Linked DNA regions of Polymorphobacter megasporae. The protein of the gene in region 3 interacts with the protein of the main gene of each other region in a pairwise test. Links are inferred from orthologs where the notes say so. Each region holds a gene or a part of one and is shown on either strand. Other genes may lie near its edges.

Region 1 (3,787 bases), 340 kb from region 3 along the record:
ATGGGCCCGGCCGTCTCATTCATGTCCGTCGCCGTTGGGCGGCAGTCACGCGCCTCGGCTAGCGGTACATCCACCGGCCGTGCTGGCGAAAGCGGTGATGGTAATAACGGCCGTTCGAGAAGTAGCGGCCGCGCATCTCCCGGTGGTCGTGGCGCATCATGCGCCGATCGTGGCGGAAGTCGCGGCGGTCATGGCGCATTTCCATCCGGTCGTGACGGACGTCCATCCGGTCCTGCGCGCTCGCAGCGATCGACGCGCCGAGCGACGCGACGGCCGCCGCAGCAAAAAGCAAGTTTTTGATCATTATGCTCTCCTAAAGGTCAGATCATTACGCGCCGGAACCGATATCGCTCCGGCGCAGGAATGGTAAATTAGTAGAAGATGCCGCGGATGACGCGGACGACATAGCCGTCGTAGCCGCGGATCAGCAGGGCATCGGGGCCGACGCGGATCCAGCGCGTGCCGCCGTAAGCGGGCGGAAGCTGGTAGTAGCCGGGGTTGCCGATCCAGTAGTTGCCGCCGAAAAACACGCGCGGCAGGAATGCGCCGGGGGCGTAATAGCGATAGCCATAGCCGCGCGGGTAATTGAACGCCGGGCCACGCCAGCGGCCATAGCCCTCCGCCGCCTGGAAATTGCGGCGGTCGTCGCCCCAACCGCGATGCTCGCCCTGGCGGTAGCCCTGGGCATAGCCCTGGCCGTAACCGCCGCGATTGTCGCCGCCACGGAAGTCGCGATGATCACCGCCACGGTTGTCGAAACCACGGTTATCGCCGCCGCGGTTGTCGCCACCGCGCTGGTCGCCACGGTTATCGCCGCCGCGCTGGTCGCCGCCACGGTTGTCGCCACCACGATTGTCACCCCGGTGGTCGCCATCCCGATGTTCAAAATTCTGATCGCGGGGTGCTTCCTGCGCGAAGGCAGGAACAGCCGCCGTCAGCAGGAGCGCGGACAAGATCAACGTACGCATGGCAATCCTCTGTTTAACGCGACGGCACATTGCCATCGACATCTGCATTGCCACACGACCCCTGAACCGCGTGTGAGTTCCGCCGTTATCCGGCGTTCATCGATTCGTTACTGCACCGTGCCTTGGACGACGCGCTAGAGAAAGCGGGCGACGACATCCCGATAGCTGCGGCTGACCTTGATCTGCGTTCCCGAACCGAGGACGAGGAAGCATTCGCCGTTCGTGTGCGGCTTGACCGATTTGACGTTGTCGAGATTGACGATCGTCGAGCGGTGGACGCGCTGGAAGCGGCGCGGATCGAGGCGCTTCTCAAGGTCCTTCATCGTTTCGCGCAGGATCAGCGTCTGGTCGGCGGTGTAGATGCACATGTAATCGCCGGCAGCGTCGATCCGTTCGATATCGTCGACCTCGACGCGGAAAATCTGCCCGCGATCCTTGATGTTGATGATCCGCTCGAAGCGATTCGCCGCCGGATCGGCGTCCGCCGCCATGTCGTCGGGCATCGAATCGGGAGCGACCTGGACGAGGATATCCTTGAGCCGCTCGCGCTCCTCACAACTGCGCTTCTCGTCGAGCCGGGTGCGGACCCGGTCGAGCGTCGCGGCAAGGCGGTCCTCCTCGACCGGCTTCATCAAATAGTCGACGGCGTGCGCCTCGAACGCCTTCACCGCGTGCTGCATGTACGCGGTGACGAAGACGAACAGCGGCGGCTCGACCTCGGCCAGCCCGCCGACGACCGAAAAGCCGTCGAAGCCCGGCATCTGGATATCGAGGAAGACGAGATCGGGCTTGAGCGTCTTGATCGCGCGGATCGCCTCGCGGCCATTGGCGCAGCGCTCGACGATCTCGACGTCGTCGAACGGCGCCAGCCGCAGCTCAAGCCCCTGGATCGCGAGGCGTTCGTCGTCGACGAGGATGGTGCGAATCATACTGCGCTTTCCCTGGTCCATTGTCCCGGTACCTGCGCCCCCGCCTTCAGATCGATGCGGCCGCCTTCGGTTGCCACCGAAAGCTCGTCGCTCGTTTTGCCGTCGTCGGTCTGGAACGGCAAGTCCAGCAACACGATCAGACCGCGCGGCAGGTTCGGTTCGAGCTCGAACCGATGGTCGTCGCCGTATGCCTGCGCGAGCCGATCGCGAATGTTCGGCAACCCGACACCCGTTCCCGATGTAGTCACCGGGGCCTCGCCGTTCAACGCCGCGAAGTCGATCCCCGGGCCGGTGTCGGCAACGGTGATGATCAGGCGGCGGTTCTCGTTTGCCCCAAGGACGCGGATATCGATGTCGATGTCGGCCCCATCCTCGCTCGGCGTCACCGCATATTTGACCGCGTTTTCGATGATCGGCTGGAGGATCAGCGACGGCAGCCGCGCGATCATCGCCTGCGGCTCGATCTCGAAACGCGCGCGCAGGCGTTCCTCGAAGCGCGTCCGCTCGATGTCGAGGTACAGCTTGAGCGCCTCGGTTTCCTGCGCGACCGTCGCCAGCCCCTCCCGCTCGCCGACGAGACTGTAGCGGAGGAACGACGACAGACGGCTGAGCATCGCGTTCGCCCGCTCGGTCTGCTTGAGCAGCACCAGCGTCGAGATCGAATTGAGCGTGTTGAACAGGAAATGCGGGTTCAGCTGGTAGCGCAGCATCTCGAGCTGCGCCGAATTCGCCTGCGCCGAGACACTGACCATCCGCGCCGACTGGTCGGCCAGCAGAAGGTAATAGTTGATGCCGAAATACAGTCCGCTCCACGCGCCGAGGACCGAGAAGTCGAGCAGGATCGCGCCGAGGAACTCGATCCCCTGCGGCTTCCACCCCGGCTCGTAGAAGGTCGCGTGCGCCCAGACCTCGAGCGTCGAGAACAGCGCCGACGCCGCGCTGAGGATCAGCAGCGTCAACGTCCAGACGAAAACGGCGCGCATCGTGATGACCCGCCGATACGCTGCGGCCATCAGCAGCGTCAGCGAAAAACCCGTTGCGGTGACGATGATCGTCGGCAGGACGAAGGTCAGCCCCATCCGGTTGGCGAGGCCGCCAAGCGTCCGCACGAGCAGATAACCACCCCAGCCGCCGCCCTGGAGCAACCAGAAGGCACGGTTCTTGTCGGTGAAAAAGCCCTGGTGGCGGAGTTCGGGGCGCAACATCGGCGATGGTTTACCGGGTTGGGGGGTTTTGGGAAACCTCCCCGGAGGAACCCGGCGATCGGCCTTAGTCTTCCGGCGCAATCCGGACCTTGAGCCCGTCGAGCGCCGGGGTGAAATTGATTTGGCACGACAGGCGCGACGTCGCGACGCGGTGGTCCGAACTGTCGAGCAGGTCGTCCTCGTCGAGATTGGCCGGGCCGACTTTGTCGAACCACTCGGGATCGACATAAACGTGGCAGGTGGCGCAGCTGCACGACCCGCCGCACAGCGCGAGGAGTTCATCGAAGCCGCCGTCGCGGATGATCTCCATCACCGAATGGCCGGGCTTGGCGGCAACTTCGGCTTCGGTTCCGGCGCGATCGGTAACGAGGATATGGGGCACGGGGTAGACCTGTCGACGGATGATGAGGCAAGCGCCTATTACGCGTCCGTCACCGCGAGACAAGGGATCGACCGCCGCATGGGACTGACCGCCGCCGAGTTGCACGCCGGGATGACCGCGATCGCCGCGAAATCGCCCGCGATCGCCGCGGCGATCGACCGCGCCGGCATGCCCGAACCCCGCATCCGCGAGCGCGGCCCCGAGACGCTGATGCGGGCGATCGTCGGGCAGCAGGTCTCGGTCAAGGCGGCCGACAGCATCTGGGCCAAGCTGAGTCTAGCGTGCGGCGGCTTCACCGACCTG
Region 2 (3,787 bases), 360 kb from region 3 along the record:
CGGGATATTGCTCCTGGAGCGGACGCAGCTGCATCAGCGCGGTCGAGACGTGGTTCTGCGCCTGCTCGTATGCCGCAACCTTGCCGGGATCCTTGAGATCTTCGTCCGACAGATGGATCGCGTTCGCCGAGGCGCGCGCCTGCGTCACGCCGATGAGAACGTCTTTTTCCTGCTTGGCATAGCCCTGGACGGTGGCGACAAGATTGGGAATCAGGTCGGCGCGGCGCTGATACTGGTTCTCGACCTGCGCCCAGGCGGCCTTGGCGGCCTCCTCCTTGGTCGGGATCGTGTTCACCCCGCAGCCGGCAAGGCCGACGGTCAGGGCCAGCGGAAGCGCGAGACGGGCGGCGGTGCGGCGGGTCGACTGCATCGATAACTCCCTTGGGTTCCGGGTATATCCGCCGCCAGTACCCAAGGTGGCGACGAACCGCTATAAGATAAGGTGTATTGCACAGGCGTAACAGAGGGGTGCCAGATGTTTGCCGAATTCAAGACTTTTATCGCGCGCGGTAACGTTCTCGACCTCGCGGTCGCGGTCGTCATCGGTGCTGCGTTCGGCGCGATCGTCGCGTCGCTGACCGAGGATCTGATCATGCCGTTGATCGGCTTTCTCACCGGCGGCGTCGATTTCTCGTCGCACTTCATCCGCCTCGGGGCGATCCCGGCGAACTACACCGGCAGCCTCGAGGATTATGCCGCGCTCAAGAAGGCCGGCGTCGCGCTGTTCGGCTACGGCAAGTTCCTGACCGCAGTGATCAACTTCGTGATCATCGCGTTCGCGATTTTCATGCTTGTCCGCGCGGCGAACAAGTTCCTGGCGAAGACGCTTGCGGGGATGACCGCGAAGGCGGCGGTTCCAGCCGATGTCGTCGTGCTCAACGAAATCCTTGCCGAGCTGAAAAAGCGCCCGCTGGTTTAACGGGGTTTAGCCTAAATCTCCTTGTCATCCCCACCTACGCGGGGATGACAGAAAATTCGGAGATCACGCCGGGTAGGCGCGGACCGTCGTCGGGACGAGCGACACCGCGTCGCCGGGGGCCAGCCCGACGGGAACCACATCGAGTGTGACTTCGACCGTCTTCCCTGCGGCGACACACTCGATCGCGGCAAGCGCGCCGGTGCGGGCGATCCGCCGGACGGTGGCGGCGATCCCGTCGGTCCTGGCCGTCGCGATCTCGAATTCATGCGGGCGGACGAAGGCGACCCCGCGTCCGTCGGCGGCGGGCGGAGCACTGTTCGCCAGCCGCATCCCGCCGATCACGACCGCGCCGCCGTCGAGGCTGCAGTCGAAGCGGTTCGCGTTGCCGATGAAGTCGGCGACGAACGCGGTCGTCGGGCGGTTGTAGACTGCGTCGGGGGTGTCGACCTGCTCGATCCGCCCGGCATTCATCACCGCGACCCGGTCGGCGAGGTCGAGCGCCTCGTCCTGGTCGTGGGTGACGAAGATCGACGTCAGCCCCATCGTCTCGTGGACGCCGCGCAGCCAGCGGCGGAGGTCGTTGCGCACCTTGGCATCCAACGCGCCGAACGGCTCGTCGAGCAGCAGGACGCTCGGCTCGACCGCGAGTGCGCGGGCGAGCGCGACGCGCTGGCGCTGGCCGCCCGAGAGCTGCGCCGGAAAGCGCTTGCCCATGCCGGGAAGCTGGATCAGCGTCAGCAGCTCCTCCACGCGCGCGGCGATATCCTTGGCGGCAGGCCGCTCGCGGCGCGGCTTGACCGTCAGCCCGAAGCCGATGTTGTCGGCGACGCTCATGTGTCGGAACAAGGCGTAATGCTGGAAGACGAAGCCGACCTCGCGCTCGCGCGCCGGGCGGTTGCCGACGTCCACCCCGTCGAAGGCGATGCTCCCGGAGTCGGGGAAATCGAGGCCGCCGATGACGCGGAGCAAGGTCGTCTTGCCCGATCCCGACGGCCCGAGCAGCGCGAGGAATTCGCCGGGGCGGACGTCGAGGCTGACCTCGTTCAAGGCCGCGAATGCGCCGAAGCGCTTGACCAGACCGTCGACCGAAACCGTCAATGCCCGGCCCCCGCCAGTTGGTCGCGGAAGCGCCATTCGAGAAGCGACTTCGCCACCAACGTCACCAGCGCGAGACCGGCGAGGATCGAGGCGACGGCGAAGGCGGCGACATAATTATATTCATTGTACAGGATCTCGATGTGGAGCGGCAGGGTGTTGGTCAGCCCGCGAATATGCCCGCTGACGACCGATACCGCGCCGAATTCGCCCATCGCCCGGGCGTTGCACAGCAGCACGCCGTACAGCAATCCCCAGCGGATATTCGGCAGCGTGACGTGCCAGAAGGTCTGCAGCCCCGACGCGCCGAGCGAGCGCGCCGCCTCTTCGTCGGTCCGGCCCTGCTCCTGCATCAGCGGGATCAACTCGCGCGCAACGAAGGGAAAGGTGACGAATACCGTCGCCAGCACGATGCCGGGGACCGCGAAGACGATCTGGATATCGTGCTCGCGCAGCCACGGCCCGAGCCAGCCCTGGAGCCCAAACAGCAGGACATAGATCAGCCCCGACACGACGGGCGACACCGACAGCGGCAGGTCGATCAGCGTGATCAGGACGCTTTTGTAGCGGAAGTCGAACTTGGTGATCGCCCACGACGCCGCGAGCCCGAAGACGATGTTGAGCGGAACCGCGATCGCGGCGACGATCAGCGTCAGGCGCATCGCCGCGAGCGCGTCCTTTTCGCCGATCGCGGTCTGGAACGCGGCGATCCCCTTGGCGAACGCTCCGGCGAAGACCGCGGCGAGCGGCAGCGCAAGGTTGACCAGCAGGAACGCGAGCGCGACGCCGATCAGCGCCCACCGCACCCAAGCTGGTTCGGAGACGCCCGGCTTCATTCCGGCGCCATCCGCTTGCGGTCCCACGCCTGGAGCAGGTTGATCGCGAACAGCACCGCGAACGACGCCGTCAGCATCGTCGCGGCGATCGCCGTGGCCCCGGCATAATTATATTGTTCGAGCTGCTGGACGATCAGCAGCGGCGCGATCTCCGAGCGGTAGGGCAGGTTCCCGGCGATGAAGATCACCGAGCCATATTCGCCGACCCCGCGCGCGAAGGCGAGCGCGAAGCCGGTCGCGAGCGATGGCAGGATCGCGGTCAGGATGACGCGGAGAAAGGTCTGGCGGCGGCCCGCACCGAGGCTCGCAGCGGCCTCCTCGACGTCGTGGCCGAGGTCGGCAAGGACCGGCTCGACGGTGCGAACGACGAACGGCAGGCCGATGAAGGTCAGCGCGACGACGACGCCCAGTGGCTCGAACGCGACCTTGACCCCGAGCGGCGCGAGCAGGCCGCCAATCCAGCCGTTCGGCGCGTAGAGCGCGGTCAGGGCGATGCCGGCAACCGCGGTTGGCAGCGCGAACGGCAGGTCGACGAGCGCGCCGACGACGCGCTTGCCGGGGAAGTCGTAGCGGACCAACACCCACGCGACGATCAGCCCGAAGACGCTGTTGATCGCCGCCGCGATCGCCGCCGCGCCGAAGCTCAGCCGGTACGCGAGCAGCGCGCGCCGCGACAGCGCCACCGCGACATATTCGTCCCAGCCCAATCCGGCGGTCTTGATGAAGATTGCCGACAGTGGAATCAGGACGATGATGCACAGATAGAAGACGGTGAAGCCGAAGGTCAGGCCGAAGCCCGGAATGATCGACCGCCGCCGGATCATTTTCAGCGTTTGGCCGCTTCGAAGATCTGGTCGAACATCCCGCCGTCGGCGAAATGGACCGCCTGCGTCTTCGCCCAGCCGCCGAAATTGCGGTCGATCGTGAACATCTGGAC
Region 3 (4,568 bases):
AGCCATCACGATGATACGGATGTCCCGCCAGCAGCGATGTCGCACGATAAAGCTGCTCGGCGAGCATTGCGCGAACGAGCAGGTGCGGCCATGTCGCGGGGCCGAAACTGAGCAACAAGCCGGCAGTCGCCCGCGCAGCTTCGCCATGCCCATCGGCCGGACCGATGATAAAGCGCGCCTCGCGCATCCCGTCGTCGCGCCACCCCGCCAGCCGGTCGGCAAAGGCGCGCGACGTCAGCGCGGTGCCGCGTTCGTCGAGCAGGACCGTCACCGCGGGGGTCGGCAGGTCGGGGACCTTGCCGCTGCCCGCGTCGCTCAACTCGGTCAGCGTCAGCGGCCACGTGATGCGCTTGAGATAACGATCGACGAGGTCGGCCTCCGGTCCGCGTCCGATCCGGCCATGCGCAACGACGTGAAGGCGCAATTAGTCGTCTTCGCCGTCGTCGAAGGCCTCTTCGGTGCCAAGTGAGGCGGCCTCGAACGGAGTCGCATCGGGAACCGGGTCGAGATCCTTGAATGCGGAGGCTTTCGGCGGGGCGCGGCGCTCGCTGGTCGATCCGCTCGGGCCATCGAACGCCCACATCTTCTCGAGATTGTAGAAGGTGCGGACCTCGGGGCGGAACAGATGGACGATGACGTCCTGCGCGTCGATCAGCACCCAGTCGGCGGCGGGCAGGCCTTCGATCCGAACGCTGCGACCGAGTTCAGCCTTGGCACGCTCGGCGATCTTCGCTGCCATCGACGCGACCTGCCGGGTCGACCGGCCGCTCGCGATGACCATATGATCGGCAATCGATGTCTTGCCGGCGAGCGGGATCGACACGACCTCGACCGCCTGGTCGTCCTCGAGCGTCGACATCACCAGCGCGTGGAGCGCCATCACCGCGGGGTCGTTTGCGCCGACGGCACGCGGTGCAGCAGCGGTCGTCAAAGCCGTCCGGGGAGCGGCGGCGGGAGTCAAAGCCAAGTCGTAGTCCTCATCATCGGGAAGCCCGGCCGCGATCGGCCCAGGTCGGGTCAGCACTCCGGATCGCTGTCGCCGACAGCGGGCTCATCCTGATGTCGAGAACGACGATCGCCGGAAGCCTCCATTCGCGCCAGCGTCGTGCGGATGCCGAAGCATGCCGCCAACGCCTGAACCACGCCATCGCCGGCGCCGTCAAAGCTGGGCCCATATAGCCCGGACGCGCAAAAACCGCAATCGGTACGAGACGCGCCAGCGCGCGCCACCGCGACCACTGGTCGAAGTCGACGAGGTTGTCCGCGCCCATCAGCCAGACAAAGCGGACCTTGGGGTAGCGGCGGAGCAATGCGGCGACGGTATCGACCGCATAGCGGGTGCCGAGCCCGACTTCGAGATCGCTGACGACGATGCGCCGGTGCCGCGCGACAAGGTTCGCCGAGGCGACCCGCGCCGCGAGCGGGGCCATGTCGGAGCTCGTCTTGAGCGGGTTCTGCGGACTGACCAGCCACCACACTTCGTCGAGGTCGAGCAGCCGCAGCGCCTCGACGCTGATGTGGCGATGCCCGGCATGCGCTGGATTGAACGACCCGCCGAGGAGCCCGACGGTCTTCAGCCGCGCACCTGTCCGGTGCCCCGCACGATGTTCTTGTACGTTGTAAGCCCTTCAAGTGCCACAGGGCCGCGGGCGTGGAGGCGGCCGGTGGCGATGCCGATTTCTGCGCCGAAGCCGAACTCGCCGCCGTCGGCGAACTGGGTCGAGGCGTTGTGGAGGACGATCGCGCTGTCGACCTCGGTGAGGAATCGCGCGGCGGCAGTGGGGTCGGCGGTGACGATCGCGTCGGTGTGGTGCGAGCCGTGACGGGCGATGTGGTCGACTGCTCCGGCAACTCCATCAACGAGGATTACCGCAGTGATTGCATCGAGATACTCGGTGTCCCAGTCGCTGTCAGAAGCGAGGATAAGGCGGGTGTCGAGGGGCATGAGGTCGGCGGAGGCGCGGACTTCGCAGTTGGCGTCGAGGAGGGCGGTGATCAAACTGGCGGCATCGGGGCACGCGCGGTCGATCAGCAGCGTTTCCATCGCGCCGCAGACGCCGGTCCGGCGCATCTTGGCGTCGAGGACGATCGCCTTGGCCATCGCCGGATCGGCGGCGGCATCGACGTAGACGTGGTTGTTTCCGTCCAAATGCGCGAGCACCGGGACCCGCGCTTCGGCCACGACGCGCGCGACTAACCCCTTGCCGCCGCGAGGAATTATGACGTCGATCAGACCATGGGCGGCGAGCATTGCGCCGACCAGAGCGCGGTCGGGGGAGGCGACGAGCTGGATCGCGGCGGCGGGGAGCCCGGCGGATTCGAGGCCTTCGACCAATGCGGCGTGGATTGCGGCGTTCGATGCCGCTGCTTCGCTGCCGCCGCGGAGAATGACGGCGTTTCCGGCCATCAGGCACAGGGCTCCGGCATCGGCGGTGACGTTCGGGCGGCTTTCGTAGATGATCCCGACCACGCCGAGCGGCACCCTAACCCGTTCGAATCGCAGGCCGTTGGGCTGTTCCCAGGCGGCGATCACCGCACCGACCGGGTCGGGCAGGGCGGCGACGGCGTCGAGTCCGGCGGCGATTGCCTCGATTCGGGCCTCGTCGAGGGTCAATCGGTCGATCAAAGCGGGTGAAAGATGAGGTGCCGCCGCCAGATCGCGCCGATTCGCTGCCAGAATCGCTCCGGCCCTCGCGCGCACAGACACCGCACAGGCGCGCACCCCGTCGGCTTTCGCCCGCGCCTCTTCGCGCGCTAGCAGCACCGCCGCCCCGCGCGCAGCGGCCCCCATTTCGGCGATGATCGCCGTCGCGTCGGTCACAGCAGCACCAGATGATCGCGGTGGATCAGCGCCGAGCGCGGGGCATAGCCGAGCAGCCCGGCCTGCGCGTCGTTGCGCTGGCCGGCGATGCGCGCGGCGTCGGCGGCGTCATAGGCGGAAAGCCCGCGCGCGACCGCACCGCCGGGGCCGACGACCTCGACGACGTCACCGCGTTCGAACCGGCCCTCGACGCGGATCGCCCCGGCGGCGAGCAGGCTGCGCCCGGCGGCGAGGGCGACGACCGCCCCGGCGTCGACGAAAATGCGCCCGGCGACAGTCAGCCGCCCTGCCAGCCACGCCTTGCGCGCGCGCGCAGCCGGTCCCGCGACGAACACCGTGCCGTGGCCGGTCGCGGCGAAACGCGCGAGCGGACGGTCGACGCGCCCATCGGCGATCGCAAGGTGGATGCCCGCCGCGAGCGCGATCTTCGCCGCCGCGATTTTCGCCGCCATCCCTCCGGTGCCGACGCCGGAGCCCGATTCGGCGCTCGCCATGACCTCGACCTCGGGGCCGATCGCGTCGACGGTCGGGATCAGCGCCGCCGCCGGATCGCGCCGCGGATCGCCCGAATACAGTCCGTCGATGTCGGACAGCAGGATCACCGCCGCGGCCCCGGCGGCCTGTCCGGCGCGCGCGGCGAGGCGGTCGTTGTCGCCGAAGCGGATTTCGGCGGTGGCGACGCTGTCGTTTTCGTTGATCACCGGGACGACACCGAGCGTCAGCAGCCGGTCGAGCGTCGCTGCGACGTTGAGGTAGCGCCGCCGGTCCTCGAGGTCGCCGAGCGTCAGCAGGATCTGCGCCGCCTGGATATCGTGCGCTGCGAGCAGTTCGGCATAGCACGATGCGAGCATGATCTGTCCCGTCGCGGCTGCCGCCTGCGCGTCCTCGAGGCTCGCCCGCCCGCGCTTGGGCAGGCCGAGCCGCTGCGCCCCAAGCGCGATCGCGCCCGAGGTGACGATCGCGACCTGTTGGCCTGCGGCGCGTCGTTCGGCGATATCGGCGAGGACGCCGGCGAGCCAGTCGCGACGGACGATGCCGTCGTCACCGACGAGGAGCGAGGAGCCGATCTTGACGATGAGTCGGGGGCATTGCGCGGGGGAGAAGCGCGCGACGCGCTGGCGGATTGCGTCGTCCCCCCCATTAAGCTCGTCATCCCCGCGCAGGCGGGGACCCATCACCCCGACCGGCTGGGCTGATGGGTCCCCGCCTGCGCGGGGATGACGGTTGAGATTAGGACCGCCCCCCTCAACTGAAGCCGCACCCCCGCCTTCGCGGGGATGACGGTTGGGGTTGGACCCGCCAGCGTCAACTGCATCCACGCTTTCGCTGGGTGCGCGGTTGGGATTGGAGTCGCTCCCTAGACCGGCGTCCACGCCTTGTCCTTCGCTGCCCCTGCCGCGGGGGCCTTCGCCTTGCCGACCGCCTCGACCAGCCGGTCGAGCACCGCATCCATGCCGTCGCGGGTTGCCCCCGACAGGACGAACACCGGCTTGCCGCTCGCCTTTTCCAGTGCTTTCTTCTTCTTCGCCAGCACCTTCGGCTCGACGAGGTCGCTCTTGTTCAGCGCGATGATCTCGTCCTTCGACTCGAGGCCCGCGCCATAGGCGTCGAGTTCGTCGCGGACGATCTCGTACGATTCGACCGGGTCGGGCTCGTTGGCGTCGACGAGGTGGAGGAGGATGCGGCAGCGCTCGATGTGGCCGAGGAAGCGGTCGCCGATGCCGACCCCGTCGGCGGCCCCGGCGAT

What was found.
Region 1: the proteins of KTC28_RS07020 (region 3) and KTC28_RS05330 interact in binary tests that used the Escherichia coli proteins (3 or more experiments, as listed by UniProt). The link is inferred for Polymorphobacter megasporae from one-to-one orthologs.
Region 2: the proteins of KTC28_RS07020 (region 3) and KTC28_RS05225 interact in binary tests that used the Escherichia coli proteins (3 or more experiments, as listed by UniProt). The link is inferred for Polymorphobacter megasporae from one-to-one orthologs.

Annotation. Positions count from the first base shown.
Region 1 is NZ_CP081848.1:1,148,272-1,152,058, reverse strand. Bases 1-2,999 are described here. They hold KTC28_RS05330 (LytR/AlgR family response regulator transcription factor), read right to left. Parts: upstream 1,898-2,999; coding sequence 1,103-1,897; downstream 1-1,102. Other genes in these bases: KTC28_RS05325 (sensor histidine kinase), read right to left, coding at 1,894-2,999; KTC28_RS05335 (RcnB family protein), read right to left, coding at 372-968; KTC28_RS05340 (hypothetical protein), read right to left, coding at 59-304. Also shown: more of KTC28_RS05325, read right to left, coding at 3,000-3,102; KTC28_RS05320 (2Fe-2S iron-sulfur cluster-binding protein), read right to left, coding at 3,167-3,484; KTC28_RS05315 (DNA-3-methyladenine glycosylase family protein), read left to right, coding at 3,563-3,787. UniProt on the Escherichia coli protein: Member of the two-component regulatory system BtsS/BtsR, which is part of a nutrient-sensing regulatory network composed of BtsS/BtsR, the low-affinity pyruvate signaling system YpdA/YpdB and their respective target proteins, BtsT and YhjX.
Region 2 is NZ_CP081848.1:1,129,144-1,132,930, forward strand. Bases 1-2,999 are described here. They hold KTC28_RS05225 (sulfate/molybdate ABC transporter ATP-binding protein), read right to left. Parts: upstream 2,018-2,999; coding sequence 983-2,017; downstream 1-982. Other genes in these bases: KTC28_RS05215 (LemA family protein), read right to left, coding at 1-370; mscL (large conductance mechanosensitive channel protein MscL), read left to right, coding at 476-919; cysW (sulfate ABC transporter permease subunit CysW), read right to left, coding at 2,014-2,850; cysT (sulfate ABC transporter permease subunit CysT), read right to left, coding at 2,847-2,999. Also shown: more of cysT, read right to left, coding at 3,000-3,674; KTC28_RS05240 (sulfate ABC transporter substrate-binding protein), read right to left, coding at 3,677-3,787. UniProt on the Escherichia coli protein: Part of the ABC transporter complex CysAWTP involved in sulfate/thiosulfate import. Responsible for energy coupling to the transport system.
Region 3 is NZ_CP081848.1:1,484,215-1,488,782, forward strand. What follows is about bases 683-3,673. They hold KTC28_RS07020 (glutamate-5-semialdehyde dehydrogenase), read right to left. Parts: upstream 2,792-3,673; coding sequence 1,574-2,791; downstream 683-1,573. Other genes in these bases: rsfS (ribosome silencing factor), read right to left, coding at 683-880; KTC28_RS07015 (nicotinate-nucleotide adenylyltransferase), read right to left, coding at 981-1,577; proB (glutamate 5-kinase), read right to left, coding at 2,818-3,673. Outside these bases: KTC28_RS07005 (23S rRNA (pseudouridine(1915)-N(3))-methyltransferase RlmH), read right to left, coding at 1-424; more of rsfS, read right to left, coding at 425-682; more of proB, read right to left, coding at 3,674-3,996; GTPase ObgE, read right to left, coding at 4,179-4,568. UniProt on the Escherichia coli protein: Catalyzes the NADPH-dependent reduction of L-glutamate 5-phosphate into L-glutamate 5-semialdehyde and phosphate. The product spontaneously undergoes cyclization to form 1-pyrroline-5-carboxylate.